Regions from separate parts of the Lysobacter antibioticus genome, predicted to be linked through region 2. Evidence: predicted binding sites of a transcription regulator. Region 2 holds the regulator's gene; the other holds the start of a gene.
The links. Region 2 encodes sigma-54, which starts transcription at its own class of promoters, with help from an activator protein. Its sites were predicted from a motif close to TGGCACGNGCNTTGC; they were not measured.

Region 1 (12,035 bases), 190 kb from region 2:
GCGCGTGCTTGAACACGCCGCCGATGTACCACAGCGCCATCTGCGACAGGCCGCCGTAGCCGTCGCCGCTGAACAGGTTGACGCCGCCCTTGGCGAAGGACTGGTGCACGTGCATGCCGCTGCCGTTGTCGCCGACGATCGGCTTGGGCATGAAGGTCGCGGTCTTGCCGTTGCGGTGGGCGACGTTCTTGATGATGTACTTCATCGTCAACAGCTCGTCGGCCTTGGCGACCAGCGAGTTGAACTTGGTGCCGATCTCGCACTGGCCGGCGTTGGCGACTTCGTGGTGGTGCACTTCGACTTCGATGCCGACCTGCTCGAGGGTCTTGCACATCTCGGCGCGGATGTCGTGCAGCGAGTCGAGCGGGGCGACCGGGAAATAACCACCCTTCACGCCCGGACGGTAACCGCTGTTGCCGCCTTCGTATTCCTTGCCCGAGTTCCAGGCGGCTTCTTCCGAATCGATATGGAAGAAGGTGTGGCCCATCTCATTGGCGTAACGCACCGAGTCGAAGATGAAGAACTCGGGTTCCGGACCGAAGAAGGCCTGGTCGGCGACGCCGCTGGACTTCAGGTAGGCCTCGGCGCGCTTGGCGACGCCGCGCGGGTCGCGCGAGTAGGCCTGCATGGTCGCCGGGTCGAGGATGTCGCAGGTCAGCACGACGGTCGGATCGGCGGTGAACGGGTCCAGGAACGCGGTCGAGGGATCTGGCAACAGGATCATGTCCGACTCGTTGATGCCCTTCCAGCCGCTGATCGACGAACCGTCGAACATCTTGCCGTCTTCGAACAGCGAGGGCTCGACGATGGACTTCGGGAAGGTCACGTGGTGCTGCACGCCACGCATGTCGGTGAAACGCAGGTCGACGAATTCGACCTTGTGATCCTTGATGAGCTTTTCGACCTGTTCGAGAGACATGTTCGTTCCGGGAATGGGGAGTCGGGTGAAAGAGTCGTGCAACACGAGGGCATTGAAGCCGCCTGCCTATAGGGAAGCAAGCGTCATGCCAACTTTTGGCCACCCGTAAGCCTATGAAATAAAAGTAAATCCCCGATTCGCCGCCGCACGAGCGCACCATATAAGCGCAGCGAAGCAGGCAATCACACCAAGTTAGTGCAGCACGCTTTCCGTTATTCTGGCGCGCCGCCGCGAACCCCCGATCGCGCCGCCGGCGTCCCGACTCCCCGACCCAAGACCCCCGCCCCTAATGACCGACCTGCTCGCCGCCCTGCTCCTCGGCATCATCGAAGGCATCACCGAATTCCTGCCGATCTCCAGCACCGGACATCTGCTGATCGCGCAACACTGGCTCGGGCATCGCTCCGACCTGTTCAACATCTCGATCCAGGCCGGCGCGATCCTCGCCGTGGTGGTCATCTACTGGCGCCGGCTGTGGACCCTGGCGACCGGCTTCGGTCAGCGCGACAACCGCGACTACCTGTTCAAGCTCGCCCTCGCTTTCGGCGTGACCGCGGTGCTCGGCATCGCGGTCAAGAAGGCCGGCTTCTCCCTGCCCGACCAAGTGCTGCCGATCGCATGGGCGCTGGTGCTGGGCGGCGTGTGGATGATCGCGGCCGAACATTTCGCCGCCAAGCGCGCCGCCGCGCTCGGCGAACGCAGCGAGATCACCTGGACCGTCGCGACCCTGGTCGGCATCGCCCAGGTCGTCGCCGGCGTGTTCCCGGGCACCTCGCGCTCGGGCGCGACGATCTTCATCGCCCTGTTGGCCGGCACCACCAGCCGCGCCGCGGCGACCGAGTTCACCTTCCTGATCGGCATCCCGACCATGTTCGCGGCCAGCGGCTACGAGCTGCTCGGCGTGCTCGGCACGCCCGCCGCCGCCAACGAAGACTGGAACGCGCTCGCGGTGGCGTTCGTCGCCTCGGCGGTGACCGCCTTCATCGCGGTGAAGTGGCTGTTGCGCTATATCCAGACCCACCGTTTCACCGCGTTCGCGATCTACCGCTTCGTGTTCGGCGCAGCGCTCTTGCTGCTGATGCCCTCAGGCAGTTGATCGCATCGCCCCAGCTGACCGCATCGCCCCACCGGCAGGAGCCGCCATGAACGAAGCCGATCGCGCCGCCGAACAAGAGTTGCTCGACTACGCGCAGTTGTCCGGGCCCGAGCGCTATGCCGCCTTCGTCGCGGCCATCGCGCGCACCCGGCAGTTGTGGGTCGCCGAGTCCGGCGAGTTCGTCCTGACCCTGTTCGACGCCGACGGCCAGGAGCTGCTGCCGGTATGGCCCTCGACCGGCACCGCGCGCGCCGCCCTGGCGGCCGCGCCGAACCTCAAGGGCTATGCCCCGGTGCTGCGCGAGCTGGAAACCTGGCGCGCGAAGGCCGCGCCGGCGCTGACCGAAGCCGGCCTCGGCGTCGGCGTGTTTCCGAACACGACGATGCAGTGCGCGGTGGTTACCGCGGCGGAACTGCTGGGGCATATCGACGCCGTGCTCGCCGACGAAAGCGAGCAGGAAGACGAGGGCGCCGGCGCCCTCGACCTGGAGCGCGCCCAGCGCGAACTGGCGCAGAAGTTCGCCAAGCCCAAGTCCTGACCCCGGACGGCGCGCCGGCGCGTTCGACCAGGACCGGCGGGCGCTGTCGCGCGCGCAGCGCATCCCCTTCGACAAGGAGTCGTCATGCACAGGATCTGTTCTGCCGCGGTGCTCGCGACGGCGCTCGCCGCCTGTTCGCTGTCCTCAGCCGCCGCATCGAAACGCGCGGCCCCGACGTATTCGCTGCCGCAGACCCAGGCCGGCTGGTTGCGCGCCTTCGACTGGTACCCGCTGGAGGCCACCGATGCGCAAGGCCGCCGCGTCCGCGACCTGCGCGGAGCGCGTAAACGCGGCCTGCATGTGCGCTTCGGCGACGACAGCTATCGAGTGAAAGGGGCCTGCAACACCCTCAGCGGCGCCTATCGGGTCGAAGGCGAACGGCTCGTGCACGACGGACGGCTCGACGCGGTACAGACCGTAGCGGGCTGTCGCCACGGCGCGGCGATGGAGCGCGCCTTTTTCGCCCAGCCCCTGATCGGCACGCATTTCTCCATCGATGCGCATGGCCGCGCGCCGGTCCTGCGCATCACGGCGGACGACGGCGCGCGCATGCAGTTGATCGGCCTGCCGGCCGCGCCGGCGCGCTGAAGCGCGTTCGCGCGCGACCTGTTTCGTTCTTCGGCAACGTGACCGAACTCGCATTTGTCGGCGCCGCAGCGATGGCGCGCAACCCCACGCACGACCCAGGCTATGCCATCTCGCCAAGGAGGCCCCTCATGCCCTCGCCATCTTCCGCTTCCACCCATTGCCGCCGCGCACATCTGCTAACACTGGTCGCCGCCCTGCTCACGGCCGCCTGCAGCGGCGGCGGCGGCGATCTGCCCGGCCATACTTCGGCGGCGGCGGCGACCGAACCCGAACCCACCGCCAAACCGGGCGACGCGCGCCCGGCCGCGGTGACGCAGCGTCCGCCGACGCCGACACCGGATCCAGGCCCACAGGGGCTGGTCGGCTACCGCTGGCAAATCCTGCTCGCCACCGCCGCCGACGGCCGCGCACTGCCGGAGCTGCAGCCGAACGAGTTCTCGCAGATCCATTTCGAGTTCGGCGACGACGGACGCCTGACGATCGACGGGCACTGCGGCGAAATGTCCGGCGACTATCGCCTGCGCGGCGATGTCGTCGAGGTGTCCGATGAAGTCCAACAGACCCTCGGCTGTCTCAACCATCTCGCCCAGGCGACTTCGATCGCGGTCCACGAACACCTGCTCTCGCCTTACCGCTACCGCCTGGAGGGCCATGGCGTGCGGCAGCGCCTGCGCTTGACCAGCCGCAACGGCACCCAGTTGGTCTTGCAGACGCAGGATGCGCTGTGGGGCAGCCAACCGGTCGAGAGGCTGCTGGAGGTCGCAGCGGAAGAAGTCGGCTGCGAAGGCGTGCCGGGCGGCGGCGCTCGCTGCATGTCGGTGCGCGAGTTGCGCTCGGTCCGGGGCCGACGTGCGCCGGTCTCGGCGTGGTATCGGTTCTTCGGTCCGATCGAGGGCTATCGCCACGCACCCGGCGCGCACGAACTCGTCCGTGTACGTCATTACCCGCTGAGGCTGCGCGACCGCCTCGTGGGCGCGTATGCGCTGGACTACGCCACGCCGTGGACGCCGGAACCGACCGAAGAGAACGGCACCGTAGGCGGAGCGGTCGCCCAATGATCGGCCCTGGCCGACCCGCGGCTGAACGCGGCCAACCCCATGGCCCGCGCAGGGCCGTTGATCCTGTCTTCGCAGCAAACATTGGATCATCGCGCCCCATGAACATCACCCGCCCCCTCGCTTTCTCCGCCGCAGCGCTGTCGCTCGCCCTGCTCGCCGCCTGCGCCGCGCCGTCCCACAACACCGGCAATGGGGGCGATACCGCCAAGCCCGCCGGCGACATCGCCGCCACGGCCGAGCCGGCCGCTGCGGCAAAATCCGCCATCGACCTGGGCGGCTACAAGTGGAATCTCGACTCGGCCACCGACAGCGCCGGCAAGCCGATCGCCACGCTCCAGCGCGAAGGCAAGTACGGCCTGCAGCTGAGCTTCGTCAAGGACCGCCTCGGCGTGTCCGGCGGCTGCAACCATGTCGGCGCGATGTACGTGCTCAAGGGCGACCGCATCGAGGTCAAGCAGTTCCAGACCACGTTGATGGCCTGCCAGGACCAGCGCCTGATGCAGATGGACAGCGAGATCGCCAAGCAGCTCGAAGGCAATGCGAAGTTCGCCATCGAAGGCGAGGCGCCGCAGCCGCGCCTGCGGCTGACCACCGCCTCGGGCAGCACCCTCAGCCTGAGCGGCGAGCCGACCGCGGAAACCCGTTACGGCAGCGCCGGCGCGACCCTGTTCTTCGAGGTCGACGCGCAGCGCCGCACCTGCCCGCATCCGCTGATGCCCAAGCACCAGTGCCTGTGGGTGCGCGAGCGCAGCTACGACGCCAACGGCGTCTCGCAGGCGCCGGGCGAGTGGCAGTTCCTGTACCAGGACATCGAGGGCTACCAGCACGAAGCCGGCGTGCGCAATGTCGTGCGGGTCAAGAAGTTCGACATCAAGAACCCGCCGGCCGACGCCTCGTCGGTGGCCTACGTGCTCGACATGGTGGTCGAGAGCGAACTGGTGCCCGCGCCGAAGTCCTGAGCCGCTCCCGCGGACGCGCTGCGCTCAGCGCGTCCGCACCACCAGCGTTTTCGGCAAGCGGTCGTGCCAGCCGGCGGGGCGGCGGCTGTCCGAGAACAGCACCGAGAACGGCTCGAACGGGATCAGGCGCGCGAAGGTGCGCCCGATCACCTGGCCCCAGCTCGGCGGACGCCCTTGCTCGTCGACGACGCGGGTGCCGGTGATGAGCTTGCCGACGGTGACGCCGAACATGCCTTCGAGCGGGATGTAGTAGACCAGCATCAGACCGATGCCGATGGCGTAGTCGCGAACAAAGTTCGGCTCGTCCATCGAAGCCAGCGCGCCTTCCCCGCCGAACAAGGCCAACGCGAAGGCAAGCACGAAGCCGACCGCATAGCAGGCGATGAAATCGATGAGGTAGTTGAAGAAACGCCGCAGGAAAGTCGCGGCTTCCAGCTGCGCCATGCGCTCGTCCGGATGCACCGCAGTCTGCGGTGCGTGATACGGGTTGTCGTCCATGTCGATCGTGCTCCCTGTCGGTCCCGGAGCGGGCCGCCTCGGCGGACTCTAGCCAGCCGGCGGCCTGCCCGCAATCGCGCCGCGCCGCCGTCTATCAGCCGGCGACCGCCGGATTCAGCGCATACGTCGCATACGTCGTGGCCTGGCCGAGCACGTGCCCCTGGATCGCATGCAGCACGTCGCCGGCGGTGAAACGCGCGTCGAGATCGAGGCGCTCGACGTCGAGGGCGAACACCCGGAAGAAATAGCGGTGCAGGCGCAGATCGTTCGGCGGCGGGAAGGCGCCGTCGTAGCCGTACCAGTCGCCGGCCAGATCCGGGTTGCCGACGAACCAGCCGGTGTAGTCGTTGATGCCCTGGCGCGAGCCCGCGGGACCGGCCGGGTTCTGCTTGCCGTGCGCGGTGACGCCGTCGCTGCAACTGCCGGCGGCGATCTCGGTGACCGCGGCGGGGATGTCGATCATCGCCCAATGAAAGAAATCGCCGCGCACCTGGTCGACCGGGATCTGCACGTCGTCGCGGTCGACCATCTCGGGCACGGTCGGCGCATCCGGGTCGATGCACAACAGCGCGAACGAGCGCGTGCCGGCCGGCACGCCGTCCCAGGCCAGGTGCGGATTGCGGTTGGCGGCGAAGCCGAAACCCTCGGCGGTGGCCTGGCCGGCGGCGAACTCGGCCGGCAGAGGCTTACCGTGCTCGAAACTATTGCTGTGGATACGCATGTCGGGCTCCTGGAGCGACGGCGCGTCGGGCGCGCCGTCGATGTCGTGGATAAGGCTAGGGGCTCAGTTTTCCGAGTAGCCCAGGCGGCGGGCGACCGGCTTGAGCAGGGCGAAGGCTTCGCCGAGCGGACCGGTGTACTCGCGCCAACGGCCCGGCGCCAGGCGCGCGCCGCCGAGCGACAGATCGTTCGGCAGCGACACCTGGATGCGCAAGGTGTCGGCGACGGCCTGAGCGAGCGCGCCCGGGTCGTCGACGATCTCGTCGAGCTTGACCAGGTTGTGCGGGAACAGATTGCCTTCGTGCAGGTCGACGATCTGGTCCAGGGTCTGGGCCAGCCAGCGCGCGCCGGCCTCGGGCGTTTCCAGCGCGTACGGCGTGGTGCTGCCGAAGGCCAGCCAGTCGAGCAGCATGTCGCGCGGGTCGCGCACCGCGATCAGCATCATCGCTTCGGGCAGGTAAGGACGCAGTGCGCGCAGCAGGGCGTTGTCCCACCACAGCAGCCAGTCGAACACCGGGCCTTCGGCGGCACCGCGCGCGGGCAAGGCGGCGCGGTACATCTTGACCAGGAACGCCGGGTCGAGCGAGCCGGCGAGCAATTCCTCGACCGTGCCGTAACGTTGCAGCGGATCGGTCGGCGGTTGTTCGCCATAGCGGTCGACCAGCAGCGGCGCGCCGACCGCGGTCAGCATCTGGGCGAAACGCTCGACCCGCGAGCCCGGCGCGCCCCACAGCAACAGCACGCCTTGGGCGCCGTCGGCGATCGGCGCCATCGCCGGCCATTCGGCGGCGTTGCGACGGCTGATGGCGTTGCGCGGCAGGCGCTGGTCGATGACTTCGGCATGCAGCTCGGCCCAGGTCGCGGCCGCCGCTTCGGGCTGGCCGGCCAGGTCGAAGGCGCGCCCGAGCAACTGGCGCAACTCGCGCTTGACCAAGGGATCGGGCGACAGGCTGATCAGGCGTTCGATGCGTTCGGCGGCGGCGTCGGGATCGGTCTCGGCCAGGCCCTGGACGATGCGCATCTCGGCGCGCACGTCGCCGGGATGCAGCTCGACGATGCGATGGGCGATGGCTTCGGCCTGCGCGTGTTCGCCGAGGTAGTCGTGCACCGCCGCGCGCGCTTCCAGCGCGCCCAGGTGACCGGGCATGCCGTTCTGCCAGCGCTCGATGACCTCGATCGCGCCGGCTTCGGCGAACGGCTCCAGGGCCAGGCGCGCGCGCCACAGGTTGGGCAGGTCGGCGTGGGTGGCGAGCGCGGATTCGAGAGTGCGACGCGCATCGTCGACGTCGTCGAGGCGGCGCCAGGCTTCCATGATCGCGTTGAGCGTGCGCGGGTCGTCGGGAATCACCGCCAGCGCCGAGCGCAGCGCCGGCAGCGCGCGTTCGGGGCGGCCGGCGTCGAGTTCGAGCTCACCGAGCCAACGCTGTACGCCGAAACCGGCATCCTCGCGCTGGGCCACTGCGGCGACGCGGTCGGCGGCTTCGCCGAAGCGCTGCTGGCGGCGCATCAGGTCGGCGATCATCAACTGCAGCGTGGGCTGCTCGGGTTGACGCTCGGCCAGGGTCAGGAAGGCCTGCTCGGCGAAGGCCAGATGGCCCTTGGCGAGGTAGGCGAAGGCGAGCGCATGGATGATCTGGGCGTCTTCCGGCGCCAGCGAGGCGGCCTGGCTGAGCACCGCCAGGGCGCGGTCGTTGTCGCCGCGGCGCAGCGCCAGCGAACCTTCAACGGCGGCGACCTGCGGATGGCCGGGGGCGATGCGCGCCGCGGTACGGCCGAGGCGCTCGGCTTCGTCGAGGTCGCCGCGCGCGATCGCGAGGTGGGCTTTGACGATATAGGCCGGGAACTGATTGGGGTCGAGCCCGATCGCGGTGGCGAGCGCGGCCTGGGCCTCGTCGAGCTGACGGCCGTCGAGCAGCGCGCCGGCGCGTTCCAGATGCAGTTGCGCATCCTCGGGGTTCAGGCCGATCGCGCGGTCGATCGCCGCGACTGCGCCTTCGCGGTCGCCGCCCAGACGCAGCGCGGCGGCGTGCAGGCGATGCGCGGCGGCGTCTTGCGGGTCTGCGGCCACGGCCTGCTCGGCGGCGGACAACGCCTCCGCGGTGGCGCCACGGCGCAGGGCGTCGAGGATGGGTTCGTACATTCGTGTGCTTCGGGTGGGATAAGAACGGCAATTGTAGGCGGGCCGCGCCGGTTTTCCCGGCCCCCGGCGGCGCTTGCCGCGCGCAGCAGCCTCAGGCCGAGGCGCAGGCGCTCAGGCGGTCGGCGATCCAGCGTTCGGCGAAGCCGTCGAGCTGGGCATTCTCGAGGAAGCCGCAATGCCCGCCCCAGGGCGCGATCTCGACGCGGGCGTGCTCGGGCAGGACCAGTTCCTGGAAGCCGGCGACCGGGATCACCGGATCGTCGGCGGCCATCAGGATGCTCACCGGCACCTCCAGGCGGGCCATGCGCTGGCCGGCGATCGAGTAGCCGTCGAAGTAGCGGTCGAGGGTGCCGAAGTCGGTGTGGCGTTCGACCATCCACTGGGTCAGCGGGCGCATGCTCAGGCCCAAGGTACGGTCGTCGAAATCGTGCAGCGCCGGGAACAGCGCGCGCTTGCGCGCCAGCGAGTCGCGCCATTTGCGCTCGAAGTACCACAGGTACAGCGGCAGGCCGGACTCCATCGACTCCATGGTCCGGGCCGGATCGAGCACCGGGCAGACCGCGGCGACATGGGCGAGCGGCAGGCCGGCATCGGTGGCGCACAGGGCCAGGCGCAGGGCGAAGTTGCCGCCCAGCGAATAACCGGCGACCGACAGCGGCCGCAACGGAAAGCGCCGCGCGATCTCGGCCGTGGCCTGCACCACCTCGTCGATGCGGTTGGAGTGGAACAGGCCTTCGTTGAGGTGATGGGTGTCGCCGTGATCGCGGAAATTGAGCCGGAACACCTCGAAGCCGCGCGCCAGCAACTGCGCCGCGGTCAGGCGCATGTAGTTGGAATCGGCGCTGCCTTCCCAGCCGTGCAGCAGCAGCACCAGCCCGCACGCGGCGGTGCCGGGCACGGCGCTGTGCAGGCCGTGCAGGCGCACGCCGTCGCCGGCCTCGATCAGGTGTTCGGTGGTCTGCGCGCCGATCTGGGCGAAGCGTAGCTCGGCGCGGCGCCGCCGCAGCGGGCTGGAACCCAGCGCCGACTGGACGTGCGCGTTCCTCAGCCAACGTGGAGGCGCGTAGTCGGCGGCGGTCAGCATGGCCTCAGCTCGCCATCGCCTCGACGATGCGCTGCCGCGCCAGGTCGGCGATGCGGCGGCGGCCATCGGCTTGCCCGGGACCGATCGGGGTCAGGAAATGGATCTCGGCGACACAGCCGGGTTCGCCGAGCAGGCGCAGGAAGTTGGCGAAGAAGCTTTCCTTGCCCTGGAAGGCGACCACCGACTGGGCGTTGCCGCGCTCGCCGTAGCGCAGCGCGACCGGCTGCACCGGCACGTTGGCCTCGACCGCGGCGAGGAAGATGCGCGCATGGAAGGGGCCGATTTCGCCGCCGCCGCGCGTGCCGCCTTCGGGAAACACGCCGACCGAGCGCCCGGCGCGCAGGCGCGCGAGCATCTCGTGCAGCACGCCGCCGAGCGATTCGGTGTTGCCGCGGTGGTGGAAGATGGTCTCGCCGCGCGCCGCCAGCCAACCGACCACCGGCCAGCTCTCGATCTCGCGCTTGGCCACGAACCCCATCATGCGCTGGCTGTGCAGGGTCTCGATGTCAATCCAGCTGACGTGGTTGGCGACGAACAAGGTCGCGCCCGGCAGCGGCGTGCCGATGCGGCGCAGGCGGAAGCCGAACACGTGCATCAACCCGGCCGACCAGGCGCGGATCAGGCGATGCCCCAGGGTTTCGCCGCCGCCGACGGGAATGCCGGTGGTCAAGGGCGTGGTCAGCAACAGCACGAGCGGAAGGTGCACGAGCACATGCCACAGGAGCAGAGGTACGCGGATCAGGTAACGCAGCGCGCGCGCGGTCGACGCACCCGTAGGCGCGACCGCGCCGGCGTGGGGAGGCGGCGCATTCATTGTGTGCACGATACCGAAGCGTCGTCGCAGCGGCCAGCGGCGATTGCGACTGATGGCGGGTTTTCGATTCGACGGTGAGAAATTGACCGCTCGTTCGGGCGCGAGGGCGATGGGAGGCCGGCAGCCGCACCCCGCCTGAGAAGGCAGACCGGGCGCCTGCACCCCTCTTCGACAAAGAGGGGTGGGGAGCTGCTTCAGCCGGCTGGCCGAATCCGCCCAGCGTGGGGTTGGGGGCGCGGGCAACCCGATGCCGGGGTTCGGCACGCCCACACCCAGCCCGCCGGATTCCCCTCGTACGAGCCAGCGCACAAGGGGAACCGCGACCGAAACGGCCTCAGTTCGAGACCGCGGCCGATGCCGTGGCCGAAGCCGTCGCGCGATGGGCCAGGCCGACCTTATGCCCGGCCTTGGCGAAGTACAGGATGTACAGGTAGCAGGGCACCATCAGCAGCAGGAACACCAGCTGGAAGTCGAAGTGCTGCTTGAGCGCGGCGAACAGCTGCGGGATCACCGCGCCGCCGGCGATGCCCATCACCAGCAGGGCCGAACCGCGCTCGGTCAAACGTCCCAACCCTTCGATCGCGAGCGGGAAGATCGCCGGCCACATCATCGCGTTGGCGAAGCCCAGCGCGGCGACGAAGCCGACCGAGACATAGCCCTTGGTGAAGAACGCGCCGACGGTGAAGACGATGCCGAGCACGGCCGAGACCGCCAGGTATTTCTGCTGGCTGACGAAACGCGGAATCACCACCAGCCCGACCAGGTAGCCGACCAGCATCGCGATCAGGGTGAAGGTGGTGAAGAAACTGGTTTCGCTCGGCGGCAGGCCCAGGGCCGCGCCGTAGGTGCCGATCGCATCGCCGGCCATCACTTCGGCGCCGACGTAGACGAAGATGCACAAGGCGCCGAGCCAGACGTGCGGGTAATGCGCGAGGCTCTTCTTGCCGCTACCGCTGCCGCTGTCGGCCGGGGTCGAGTTGACGTCCTCGGCGCGGATTTCCGGCAACGGCGAGCGCAGCAGCAGCACCGCCAACACCGCCAACACGCCGGCCATCGCGACATAAGGCACGTGCACTTTCGCGGCGAATTCGTCGAGCAGGGTTTGGCGCCCGGCCGGCGTAGCCGCGGCGAGCTGCGCATCGAATTTGTTGATGCCGGCCAGGACCAGGGTCGCGAACGCGAACGGCGCCAGCGCGCCGGCGATCTTGTTGCAGATGCCCATGACCGCGATGCGCTGGGCCGCGCCTTCGATCGGGCCGAGGATGCTGATGTAGGGATTGGCCGCGGTCTGCAGGATCGCCAGGCCCGCGCCGATGGTGAACAGTCCGGCGAGCGCGCCCGGGTAGGAACCGCGCAGGACGAATTCGCCGAAGGCGAAGGCGCCGATCGCCATCACGAACAGACCCAGCGACATGCCTTTCTTCATGCCGGTGCGCTTGAGAATGCTCGACGCCGGCAAGGCCAGGAACAGATACGACAGGTAGAACACCGTCAGCACCAGGAACGCGTTGAAGTCGTTCAACTCGAACCGGTATTTGACGAAGGTGATCAACGGGCCGTTGAGCCAGGTGACGAAACCGAACACGAAGAACAGCGCGCCGATGATCGCGATCGAACCCAG
Region 2 (12,035 bases):
CGAGCAAAGCGACGGCAGTGTCCGCATCGGCGCGGGGCCGATCGCATCCGCGGCGCGATGTGAGGCAGGCAGGGCGGGCGAGCCGATGGGGCGGCTCAGCGGCTCGGGGAACGAGCGGGGCCCGGATCAGTACGGCTCAGATCAGTACGCTCAGGCCGCGCTGCGGCGCACGTGGTCGAGCAGGCGATAGCTCAGCTCGGCGACGTTCGGCGCCGTGCGCAATCGATCGAGAAAGCCGTTATCGGCGAAGCGTTCGGCCAGCTCGGCCAGCAACTGCAGATGTTGCTGGACGTGGTGCTCGGGAATGGCCATGGCCAGGACCAGGTCGACCGGGTGCCCGTCGATGGCACCGAAATCGATGGGTTGGGCCAATCTTAGAAAGGCGCCGCGGCTGTTTTCGAACAAGGGCGTGCGCGCGTGCGGAATGGCGACGCCGTGGCCGATGGCGGTGCTGGCGAGGCGTTCGCGTTCGCCCAGGCTTGCGCGCAGGGCGAACGCGGTGGAGGCATTGCCGTCGCAGAGCATGCGTGCGGCGACATCGAGCACGGTGTTGCGATCGCCGGGTTCGACCACGATCGCGACCCGTTCCGCACTCAATAATTCATAAAGCGGCATGACAGCGTGTCTGGATCGATGACCGGGTCCCGGGGGCCGGGTTCAGCCTACGAATTCGCCATTGCGTGCGAGGCTTTCGCCACGGTGATGGTCGACTTGCTTGCTCTTGTGCTTCATCAGCAGGCGGTCGAGCTTGTCGGCGAGCAGATCGATGGCGGCGTACATGTCGATGGCGGCGGCATCGCAGTGCAGGGTGCGGCCGGCGATGAGAACGGTGGCCTCGGCGCGATGGTCGGGCTTGTCGAGACTGAGCTGGGTACGCACGTCGAAGGGTTGGTCGAAATGGCGCTGCAGACGGGCCAGCTTGGTTTCCACATAGTCACGCAGGGCTGCAGTGACTTCCAGTTGCTGGCCGTGGGTTTCGATACGCATCGGAGACCTCCTTCACGTCGCGGGAGAATGCAGACTGGGCTCCGGGCCGTCGCTCGTCGGCGGGCTTCGGAGCCTGATTGACGCCCTGGCCGGGGCCAGGGATTCCAGCATCTCACGCTCAGTTCCAGGTGCAAGTGGCAAGACCGCAACATTGGTCGTATGCCAGGCTTAAGTCGCTGATTCGCTGGGGAATTAAAGCCGAATTCCGGCGATTTTGCGGAATTTGGCGGGCTCAGCCCATGCGCACGCGTTCTTGCGACGAGGGGATGCTCATGGCCTCGCGGTACTTAGCCACGGTGCGGCGTGCGACCGGCACGCCGGTGGCCTTGAGGGTTTCGGCCAGGCGCGCATCGGACAAGGGTTTGCGCGGGTTCTCGGCTTCGATCAGGCGCCGGATCATGGCCTGGATCGCGGTGCTGGAGGCCTCGCCGCCGGAGCCGGTGTCGATGCCGGAGGCGAAGAAAGCGCGCAGCGGCATGGTCCCGCGCGGGGTGCGCGCGTACTTGCGGGCGATCGCGCGCGAGACCGTGGATTCGTGCAGGCCGACTTCGGTGGCGACCTCGCGCAGGGTCAGCGGGCGCAGCGCGCTGTCGCCGAATTCGAGGAAGCCGGCCTGTTGCTTGAGCAGGCAGCGCGCCACCTTGAGCAGGGTGTCGCCGCGCGCTTCCAGGCTCTTGAGCAGCCAGCGCGCTTCTTGCAGATGGCCCCGCAGATAGCTGGCATCGGAGGCGTTGGCGTGGCGGATCATGCTTTCGTAGCCGCGATGGATCGAGATGCGCGGGCGCATCGCTTCCGACAGCGCCACGCGCCACAGGCCGTTCTGGCGCCAGATCACCACGTCGGGGGTGACGTAGGTATCGGTGGAGATCGCGCCCATCTGTGCGCCGGGGCGCGGATCGAGCGAGCGCAGCAACTGCACCGCGGTTTCGACCTCGGCGATGTCGCGCTTGAGTTCGCTGGCCAGGCCGGCCGCGCCGATCCGCGGCAGACGTTCCAGCGGTTCGCCGGCGATCACCAGGGCCAGGGCCTTGCCGGGGGTGTCGTCGGACAAGGTGTTGAGCTGCAGGCTCAGGCACTCGCTGAGCGAGCGCGCGCCGGAGCCGACCGGGTCGAAGCGCTGCACCTGGTGCAGCACGGTCGCGACTTCTTCCTCGCTGGCGCCCATCGCCAGCGATTCGACGATCGCCGCGAGGCTTTCGCGCAGATAGCCGTCGTCGTCGATCGCCTCGATCAGGGCCACGCCGATGCTGCGGTCGCGCTGCGACAGCGGGCTGAGGTGCAACTGCCACAGCAGATGGTCGTGCAGGGTCTCGGCCTCGGCGACCTGTTCGGCCGCGGGCGAGTCTTCATCGCTGTTGTCGGAGGGGCCGACCCGTTCGTACCAGGTCTCGCCGTCGTCCATGGTCCATTCGGGCTCGGCGGTCGGCGCCTCGGCGCCTTCCTCGGTGCTCGGCGGCGGACGCGGCTCGTCTTCGTTGACCGCGGACGGATCGGTCCAGTCGAGCAGCGGATTGCTCTCGATCGCGGTGGCCAGTTCGGCTTCCAGTTCGACGGCCGACAGCTGCAGCAGGCGAATCGCCTGCCGCAATTGCGGCGTCATCACCAGCTGTTGTCCGAGCGAGGCTTGGAGGCGGGGCTTCATCATCGATTGCTAACGCGACCTGAGATGGCTGTCGGCCCGGGCCGCGCGTCGTGGGCGCCGTCCGCGCCCGGCAACCGCTAGGTTACAGACGGAACTGCTCGCCCAGATAGACACGGCGGACATCGGGATTGGCCAGCAGCGCGTCCGGAGCCCCCTGCGCGAGCACGCCACCGTCGTTCAGGATATACGCCCGGTCGCAAATGCCCAAGGTTTCACGGACGTTATGGTCCGTGATCAACACTCCGATGCCGCGATTCTTGAGATGGCGCACGATTCGCTGGATCTCGCCGACCGAAATGGGGTCGACGCCGGCGAAGGGTTCGTCCAGCAGCATCAGGCGCGGGCGGGCGGCCAGGGCGCGGGCGATCTCGACGCGGCGGCGCTCGCCGCCGGACAGGCTGGCGCCGAGCTGCTCGGCGACGTGGGTCACCTGCAGCTCGTCCATCAGGCTGGCCAGCTCGCGCTCGATGCCGGCGCGGTCGAGGTCGTCGCGCAGTTCCAGCACCAGGCGCAGGTTGTCGGCGACGCTGAGCTTGCGGAACACCGAGGGTTCCTGCGGCAGGTAGCCGACGCCGTACTTGGCGCGGGCGTACATCGGTTCGGAGGTGATGTCCTTGCCGTCGAGGACGATCTGGCCGGCATCGGCCGGCACCAGGCCGACGATCATGTAGAAACAGGTGGTCTTGCCGGCGCCGTTGGGGCCGAGCAGGCCGACCACTTCGCCCGCGTCTAGGGTCAGGCCGAAGTCGCGCACCACTTCGCGCGAGCGGTAGGCCTTGCGCAGGCCTTGTGCGACCAGCATCAGCCGCCTCCCTTGGCCGGGGCGGCGGTTTTGCTCTTGGGCTGCATACGAATGTTGACGCGACCGCCGGTGCCGCCGCTCTCGACCTGTCCGGTCTTGGAGTTGTAGACGATGCGCTCACTCTTGATCGTGTCGCCGTTCTTGTCGACGTAGGCATTGCCGGTCAGGACGATGGTGTCCTTCGGCATGTCGTACTCGATCTTGTTGGCGCGGCCGTTGAACGGCGAACCGTCGTCGAGCTCCTGCTTCAGCGTCGCCTGCGAGCCGGTCAGGGTGACGAAGCTGATGTCGCCGTCGGCGCGCTTGATGTCGGCCTTGGCGGCATTGATGATCAAGGTGCCTTGGGTGATCTTGACGTTGCCGGTGAGCACGCAGGGGCCGGAGTCGGAGCTGACCGAGCAATCGCTGCGGTCGGCGCCGGCATCCATGGGCTGGTTGCGGTCCGACGAGCGTGCGAGCGCGGCCGCCGGCGCCAGCAGAAGGGCGACCAGGCACAGCGCCGGCCAGTTAGCGGGCTTTCGCTTCATAGCGGACCTTGACGTTGGGGATGGTGACGTTCTTGGTTTCGAGATCGGCCTGCAGTCCCGAGCCTGTCATTATAGTGCCGGGCTGAATCAACCTGACCGGAACGGCCGAAGTGGCCTTGTTGGTGTCGGGGAACACGTTCAGTTCCTCGGTCGAGATATTGATCGCCTTGCCGGCGGCATTGGTGCTGTCGGCCTTGACTTGGCCGCGCAGGCGCACTTCGTCGCCCTCGGCGCTGACCCAACCGCGCTGCGAGCGCACTTCCCACGGCCCGCCGTTGCCGCCGGCCTTCGGCGGGATCAGGAACAGCGGGGTGGTGACGTCCAGGGTCTTTTCGTCCGGATCGCGGGTCAGTTTGGGCGCGCGCAAGGTGAACGATTCCTTGCCCTCTTTGTTGAGCACGACCGCCTCGAACTGGTTGAGCACATAGTCCGGGCGCGCCTCGGTGCGGCCGTCGCCGTTGTTCTTGTCGCGTTGCGACCACAGCGCCCAGCCGCTCAATGCCGCGGCGGCCATCAGGATCAGGGTCAGCATGCCGCGCCAGCTCATCCGAGCGCACCGGTCAGCACGCGCTCGGCATGGCCTTGTGCGCCGAGCAGCAGATCGCACAGTTCGCGCGCCGCACCTTCGCCGCCGCGCGCCACGGTGCGCCAGTGCACGCGCTCGCGCACCCAGGGGTGGGCATTGCCCGGGGCGACCGACAGGCCGACGTGGGGCAGGATCTTGAGATCGGCGAGGTCGTCGCCCATGAAGGCGACCTGGTCCAGCGACAGCCCCAGGCCGGCGGCGATCTGCTGCACGCAGGCGAGCTTGTCGGCGACGTCGCCGTGGGCGGTGGCGCCGAGCTCGGCCGCGCGCTGGGCGGCGATGACGCCGCCGCGGGCGGTGACGAAATGCACGGCGATACCGAATTTGCCGAGCAGCGACAGGCCCTGGCCGTCCTGCACATGGAAGCTCTTGAGCTCGCGCCCCTCGCTGTCGTAGGTCAGGCGGCCGTCGGTCAGCGTGCCGTCCACATCGAAGCAGGCCAGCCGGATGCGGGCGGCGCGTTCGCGGATTTCAGCGGGGTAATCGTTGAGGTGGCTGTAGGGCATGGGGCTTGGAGTCGGGAATCGGGAATCGGGAATGGAGAATCGGAAAGCGGGTAGCAGCGATCTGGACGGGTCGAGAACCGCTGTGCGATTCCCGATTCCCTATTCACGACTCCCGGCCGTTAAACCACTCTCGCACGCAACAAGTCGTGAATATTGAGGGCGCCGACCACGCGGCGTTCAGTGTCCACGACCAGCAGGCCGCTGATCTTGTGGGTTTCCATGAGCTGCGCCGCCTCGACCGCGAGCGCGTCGGCGCCGATGGTCTTGGGCGAGCGCGTCATGACCTCGGCGATGCGGGTCGAACGCAGGTCCACGCCGGCGTCGTCGAGGGTGCGGCGCAAGTCGCCGTCGGTGTACAGGCCGATCAGGCAGCCGGCGTCGTCGACGATGGCGGTCATGCCCAGGCGCTTGTGGCTCATCTCGACCAGGGCCTCGCTGATGCTGGCATCGGCATGGACCCGCGGCACTTCCTCGCCGGCATGCATGATGTCGGTGATGTGCAGCAGCAGGCGCCGGCCGAGCGCGCCGGCCGGGTGCGAGCGGGCGAAGTCGTCGGCGGTGAAGCCGCGCGCCTCGAGCAGGGCGACGGCGAGGGCGTCGCCCATCGCCAGCGAGGCGGTGGTGCTGGAGGTCGGCGCCAGGTCGAGCGGGCAGGCCTCGGCCGGCACGCTGACGTCGAGGTGCACGTCGGCTTCGCGCGCCAGGGTCGACTGCGGCCGGCCGGTCATCGCGATCAGGCGGTTGCCCTGGCGCTTGAGCACCGGCAGCAGCATCAGCACTTCGTCGCTTTCGCCCGAGTAGGACAGGGCCAGGACCACGTCGGCGTCGGTGATCATGCCCAGGTCGCCATGGCCGGCTTCGCCCGGGTGGACGTAGAAGGCCGGGGTGCCGGTCGAGGCCAGGGTCGCGGCGATCTTGCGGGCGATATGGCCGGACTTGCCCATGCCGGTGCAGACCACCCGGCCGTGCGCGGCCAGGACCAGGCGGCAGGCGGCGGTGAAATCGCCGTCGATGCGGGCCGCGACCGCGGCCAGGGCCTGGGCCTCGATCTCGAACACGCGCCGGCCGCTCTGGGCCAGGCCGGCCTGCGCCGCGGGCGATTGCAGGAAGGCGGGATCGAGGGCGGGGCGTGCGGTGCTGGTCATAGAGTGGCCGTTTCGAAGGTCGCCATTTCGGACCGGAAGGCTTTCCGCTAGGCTAATCCGTCAATTCTAAGCGGTTCGTCCGCCCAGCGCCGTCCCCTGCGGCAGATCCTGCCCGGGCGGCGGCCACCCCGCATTCAGCCGGCTTCCGGCCTACGCAGCGCGTCTGCGTCGTCCGCATTGCCGCTTCATCCTTGGTCCGCGCGACGGGCCGCATCACCCAGAGGCTCGAGTAGTGAACGCCGAAACCATCCGCACCCTGATCGAACAAGGCCTGCCCGGCGCGCAAGCGCAAGTGAGCGGCGACGACGGCGTCCACTTCGAGGCCACCGTGGTCGCCGAGGCCTTCCGCGGCAAGCTGCCGTTGGCCCGCCACCGCCTGGTCTATTCGACCCTGGGCGAGCGCATGGGCGGCGAGATCCACGCCCTGGCGCTGAAGACCCTGACGCCCGAAGAGGCCGGCAATCGCTGAAGCGGCCGTGCGTGCACCGCTCGCCGGCGGGCCCGTGCCGAACCTGCGATCCGCCCAAGGCGGCACTTCACCGAGACCTCACCCGTCCCCGGCCGTCTGCTCTTACCATTACTGATTCTCCATTTCCCATACCCGGCTCCCTAAATGCAAAAAATCGTGGTCGAAGGCGGGCAGCCGCTCAATGGCGAAGTCCAGATTTCCGGCGCCAAGAACGCCGTGTTGCCGATCCTGTGCGCGACCTTGCTGGCCGACGCGCCGGTAACGATCCGCAACGTGCCGCAACTGCACGACGTGCTGACCACCGCCAAGCTGTTGGGCGAACTCGGCGCCGGCGTGAGCAGCGAGGGCGCGACGATCACGGTCGACCCGACCACGGTCAACAGCCATGTCGCGCCGTACGAGCTGGTCAAGACCATGCGCGCCTCGGTGCTGGTGCTCGGCCCGCTGCTGGCCAAGTACGGCGAAGCCGAAGTCTCGCTGCCGGGCGGTTGCGCGATCGGTTCGCGCCCGGTCGACCAGCACATCAAGGGCCTGCAGGCGCTCGGCGCCGAGATCACCGTCGAGAACGGCTACATCAAGGCGCAGCGCAAGGGCCGATTGAAGGGTGCGCGCTTCGTCTTCGACGTGGTCACCGTCACCGGCACCGAGAACGTGCTGATGGCCGCGGTGCTCGCCGAGGGCACCAGCGTGCTCGAAAACGCGGCGATGGAGCCCGAGATCGTCGACCTGGCCGATTGCCTCAACGCCCTGGGCGCGAACATCGAGCATGCCGGCAGCGGCCGGATCGTCGTGCATGGCGTCGAAAAATTGCACGGCGGCAGCCACGACGTGTTGCCCGACCGCATCGAGACCGGCACCTTCCTGGTCGCCGCGGCGATGACCGGCGGCCGCATCACCGTCACCCACAGCCGTGCCGACACGCTCGACTCGGTGCTCGACAAATTGCGCGATGCCGGCGCCCAGATCGAAGTCGACGGCGACCGCATCACCCTCGACATGGGCGGCCGCCGCGCCCGCGCCATCGACATGGTGACCGCGCCGTACCCGGCGTTCCCGACCGACATGCAGGCGCAATTCATGGCGCTCAACTGCGTGGCCGAAGGCGTGGGCGTGATCAACGAGACGATCTTCGAAAACCGCTTCATGCACGTCAACGAACTGCTGCGCCTGGGCGCCGACATCCGCGTCGACGGCCACACCGCGGTGATCCGCGGCGTGCCCAAGCTCAGCGGCGCTCCGGTGATGGCGACCGACCTGCGCGCGTCGGCGTCGTTGATCCTGGCCGGCCTGGTGGCGCAGGGCGAAACCACGATCGACCGCATCTACCACCTCGACCGCGGCTACGAGAACATCGAAGCCAAGCTGTCCAAGCTGGGCGCGAAGATCCGCCGGGTGTAAGCGGGCGTTTGCGAACCCTCGCAAGGGTTGGGTCGAATCGATCGCCCCAACAAGAAAGCCCCGCCGAAGCGGGGCTTTCTTGTATCGCAACGAGGCGATGCCGGCGTAACTAAGGCCTCAGCGCACCGACTGCACGCGCAGGTCGATCGCGTCGGCGCCCTTGTCGCGCTGCAGGATGCGCGCGGGCACCGGCATGCCGGGGACGACCCAGGCGATGGTTTCCTTGTCGCCGTTCTTGCTGACCAGCTTGGTCGCCTGCTGCGACTTGCCGCCGACGGTGATCGCTTCCTTGCCTTCGACGGTGTAGGTCAGTTGCTTGACCCGGCCGTCCTCGACCATGCGGTAGCTCATCGGCTTGCCGGCGGGGGCGTCGCGCACCAACGCGAGGTTGATCAATAACGCGTCCAGATCGCCGGTCTCCAGCTTGATCGGGCCGGCGCGGTCGGGCTTGACGTCGCCGGTCCAGGTGGCCACGCCGCGCGCCCAGTCGTAGGTCGCGTTCTTGTTCTTGTTCTTGGTCAGCACCTTGCTGCTGTCGCTGCCGCTGATCGGGCGCAACTGACCGGCCTTTTCCTCGAACACGGTCGACTGCTGCAGGTTGGCCAGCGGGCTGGTCACCGCCAGGCTGTACTTCCAGCGATTCGCGCCGGCGGCGGCGACGGTCATGCGGCCGTTGCCCTGCATGCCCATGTAGCTGGCCGAATAGTCGGCGCTGAACGGTTTGACCGCGAGCGCCGGAGCGCTGGCGAGGGTCAGCGCGGCAGCGAGCAATGCAAAACGAATCTTGGGGATTCGACTATTCGTTTGGGTCGTCGTCATTACTCATTGACTCCTTTGTATTCGACCAGACGCAGATCGTACGTGTCCTGGCCATTTTCGCGCTGCAGGATGCGCACCGGGGTGGGAACGCCGTCGACCACCCAGATCGAGGTTTCCTCGTTGCCGCTCTGCACGCGGTTGACGCGCATCGCGTTGAAGCTCATATCGTCGACCTTGACGCCTTCCAGCTCCTGGGCCACCAGGTATTGATGGGGGCGGGCACGGCCGGAATCCACGAAGCGGTAATTCAGGGTCTTGCCGGGTTGGGCGTCTCGGACCACGGCGAGATTGATCAGCAGGCCGCTCATGTCGCCGTCGGCCAGCGGGATCGGCTTGCGCCGGTGTTCCTTGACGTCGCCGCTCCACTGCGCGCTGCGCTTGTTCCAGTCGTAGACGCCGTTGATCGTTCGCTTGGAGAACAGGACCTTGCGGACCATGGTCTGGCTGAGCGGGCGGTAGCCTTCGCCGGCGGTTTCGAACAAGGTGCTTTGCTGGGCGGCGGCGCCGGCCAGGCCCATCATGCCGCGTTCGGCATGGATGTTCAGGTCGATGCGCCAGTGGCCGCCCTCGGGCTTGACCTGCATGGTCGCGTCGCCGAGCGCCTTGCCGCTGTTGAAGACCTGGTAATTGGCCACGAACGGTTCCAGCGCCAAGGCGCTGCCGGGGAGGGCCGCGCCGATCAGCACGGCCAAGAGCAGGGGCAGGTGGGACTTCATGGGCGACGCGAAGATCCTGGAGGGGCTCGAGTGCAGCGCGTGGAGGGCGTGTGCGGAACGCGTTCGACCCGTGCGCGGGGTGCGGAGTTCAGGCCGCCAGGCCGGTGGCCGGGTGGGTCAGATCGCCGGCGAAATCTAAACGCAGCGGCGTAAATAGCGGATGACCGTCGAGGGTGACGGTTGCGCCGTGTTCAGCCAGGCGGCCACTGGCGGCCAGTCTCATTACCGCGAGCAACAACGGGTGTTCGACCCCGAGCACGCGCTGCGCCAGGGTCTCCGGCGTATCGCCGGATTCGATCGCGACGACCGCCTGGGCGATGACCGCGCCGGCGTCGAGTTCGGGAATGACGAAGTGGACGCTGGCGCCGTGTTCGCGCTCGCCCTCGGCGAGGGCGCGGGCATGGGTGTGCAGGCCGCGGAACTTCGGCAACAGCGAGGGATGGATATTGATCGTGCGCCCGCGGAAACGCTCGACGAAGGCCGTGCCGAGGATGCGCAGATAACCCGCGCAGAGGATCCAATCGGGCCGGCAGGCGGCGACGGCATCGGCGAGATCGGCGTCGAAGGCCTCGCGGCTTGGGTAGGCCTTGGCCGAGACCGACCAGCGCATGGCCTCGGGCACGCGCTCCAGGGCGGCCGCGCCGGGCTTGTCGGAGAACACCCCGACCACTTCGGCGGCCAGCCGGCCGGCGGCGATGGCGTCGAGCACGGCCTGCAGATTGCTGCCGCGGCCCGATGCGAGGACGGCGATCCGGGGGAGCGGCTGGGACATTGCGGGCCATCAGGTCGAGACAGGCCGGCATTTTAAGCGATTCGCCGGGTGCGCGATCTGGCGGTTGGCGGGGACGGGGAGGTGGAATGTGCCAGCGCAGGCGTGCCGCAGCGATCGTCCGGAAGGGCGCTCGGCGACGGCGCGGTTGCGGCTTGCGCCGCTCCTACCTGGAAGCGGCTACTCCCGCCCCCCTCCCGCTTGAAGCGGGCGGAGGACCGCAAGAACGAGAAGGCCAGGACGGAGGCAAAGGAGCGCTGCTGCGAATGTACGAATGTCGATGAAGCCCCGGGCCATTGTGACCGGATGCGCTAAACGAGCGGGACCGATGGAGACTTTCTCCAACGCCATCGCTTCCGCTTCAGCGCCGGATCGGCAAAGCTGCCGATAGCGGCAGCCGGGAGCGGGGCGTGGGCAAGGACAGTTCGAGGCGTTGGGCTTTTGCGGTACTGACCAGTTTCCTGTTGAACACGCCGGCGGCGGCAGCGCAGGCCGACGCAAACGCGGCGTGTCGACCGTCGCAGCCGAGCGCGGCGCTGCCCGACGCGGATGAGTGCTCGCGACGCTATGGCCTGGCGCCCGGCGGCGATCGCGCGCATGCGCTCGCAGCACTGTACGAGGCCGGCGACCAGCGCTCGCGCGGCGGCGATTTCGCCGCAGCGGCCGGTGCGCTCGATTGCGCGCAGGCCGTGGCCGGCGCCGACGCCGGTTGGCAGGTCGACTACGAACTCGTGCGCCGTCGCGGCGTGCTCGATTACCGCCAGGACTGCACGGTCGAAGCCTTGGGCAAGTTCCACCAGGCGCTGCAGATCGCCAAGCGTCAGCAAGATCGCCCGGCGCAATCCAAGAGCTGGAACAACATCGGCGCCTCGCTGCGGCGGCTCGGCGACTATCGCGGCGCTTTGCAGGCATTCCTGTCGAGTCTGGAAATTCAGCGCGGTGCGCGCGAGCCGGCCTTGGGGCCGGTGCTCAACAACATCGCCGACATCTACCGCGACCTCGGCGCGACCGACAACGCCGCGCGTCACTACGATCAGGCATTGGCCGAGTTCCGTCGCGTCGACAATCCGATCGAGGCCGCCCACGTGCTGCAGAGCATGGGCGTGTTGGCTCTGGATTCGGGCGATACGCAACGCGCCGAAGGTCTGCTGGAACAAGCCTTGGCCGCGTTCGTCAAAGCCGGCGAACGCACCTACCAACTGCGCGCGCTGGCCGAACTCGGCCGCGCCGCGATCCTGCGCGGCGATCTGGCGAAGGCGCGCGATTGGACCGAACGCGGTCTCGCCCTCGCCGCCGAGGACGGCGTGCGGCCGCCGGCGCCGCTGCAATTGCAGGCCGCACGCGCGGCGCGTTTGTCCGGGCAAGCGCGTGCGGCGCAACTGCGCCTGAGCGATGCCTTGTCGAGCTTGCCGGCGCAGGACAGCGACCGGCCGGCGCTGTTGGCCGAACTCGCCGATGCCTACGAAGCCTTGGGCGAATGGCCGCGCGCGCTGGCGATCTTGCGCGAGTCCGAGGTCGCCGCGCGCACTCTGCGCGAGGCGCGTTACGACCGCGAGATGAAGTGGATGCAGGTCCGCTTCGAGACCGCCGAGCGCGACCGCACCATCGCCGCGCTCGCCGTGGAGAACGAAGTGCGCGCACTCAGTCTGCGGCAACGCACGCTGGCCTT

Region 1: glnA (type I glutamate--ammonia ligase) is a predicted target of sigma-54. The motif match lies at 996-1,010, and genes of this name have one in related genera.

What each region holds. Positions count from the first base shown of each region.
Region 1 covers NZ_CP013141.1:548,646-560,680, reverse strand. The annotation lists gene glnA (type I glutamate--ammonia ligase) at 1-919, opposite strand, end outside; gene GLA29479_RS02315 (undecaprenyl-diphosphate phosphatase) at 1,209-2,015, shown strand; gene GLA29479_RS02310 (DUF2750 domain-containing protein) at 2,062-2,553, shown strand; gene GLA29479_RS02305 (META domain-containing protein) at 2,638-3,141, shown strand; gene GLA29479_RS02300 (DUF4377 domain-containing protein) at 3,270-4,199, shown strand; gene GLA29479_RS02295 (META and DUF4377 domain-containing protein) at 4,298-5,158, shown strand; gene GLA29479_RS02290 (RDD family protein) at 5,183-5,656, opposite strand; gene GLA29479_RS02285 (YbhB/YbcL family Raf kinase inhibitor-like protein) at 5,751-6,377, opposite strand; gene GLA29479_RS02280 (tetratricopeptide repeat protein) at 6,441-8,516, opposite strand; gene GLA29479_RS02275 (YheT family hydrolase) at 8,608-9,597, opposite strand; gene GLA29479_RS02270 (lysophospholipid acyltransferase family protein) at 9,605-10,414, opposite strand; gene GLA29479_RS02265 (sugar MFS transporter) at 10,749-12,035, opposite strand, start outside.
Region 2 covers NZ_CP013141.1:737,793-749,827, reverse strand. The annotation lists gene GLA29479_RS03080 (PTS sugar transporter subunit IIA) at 151-615, opposite strand; gene hpf (ribosome hibernation-promoting factor, HPF/YfiA family) at 658-987, opposite strand; gene GLA29479_RS03070 (RNA polymerase factor sigma-54) at 1,220-2,629, opposite strand; gene lptB (LPS export ABC transporter ATP-binding protein) at 2,712-3,431, opposite strand; gene lptA (lipopolysaccharide transport periplasmic protein LptA) at 3,431-3,958, opposite strand; gene lptC (LPS export ABC transporter periplasmic protein LptC) at 3,939-4,505, opposite strand; gene GLA29479_RS03050 (KdsC family phosphatase) at 4,502-5,050, opposite strand; gene GLA29479_RS03045 (KpsF/GutQ family sugar-phosphate isomerase) at 5,170-6,195, opposite strand; gene GLA29479_RS03040 (BolA family protein) at 6,428-6,664, shown strand; gene murA (UDP-N-acetylglucosamine 1-carboxyvinyltransferase) at 6,809-8,062, shown strand; gene GLA29479_RS03030 (DUF3108 domain-containing protein) at 8,180-8,881, opposite strand; gene GLA29479_RS03025 (DUF3108 domain-containing protein) at 8,881-9,597, opposite strand; gene purN (phosphoribosylglycinamide formyltransferase) at 9,686-10,369, opposite strand; gene GLA29479_RS03015 (tetratricopeptide repeat protein) at 10,777-12,035, shown strand, end outside.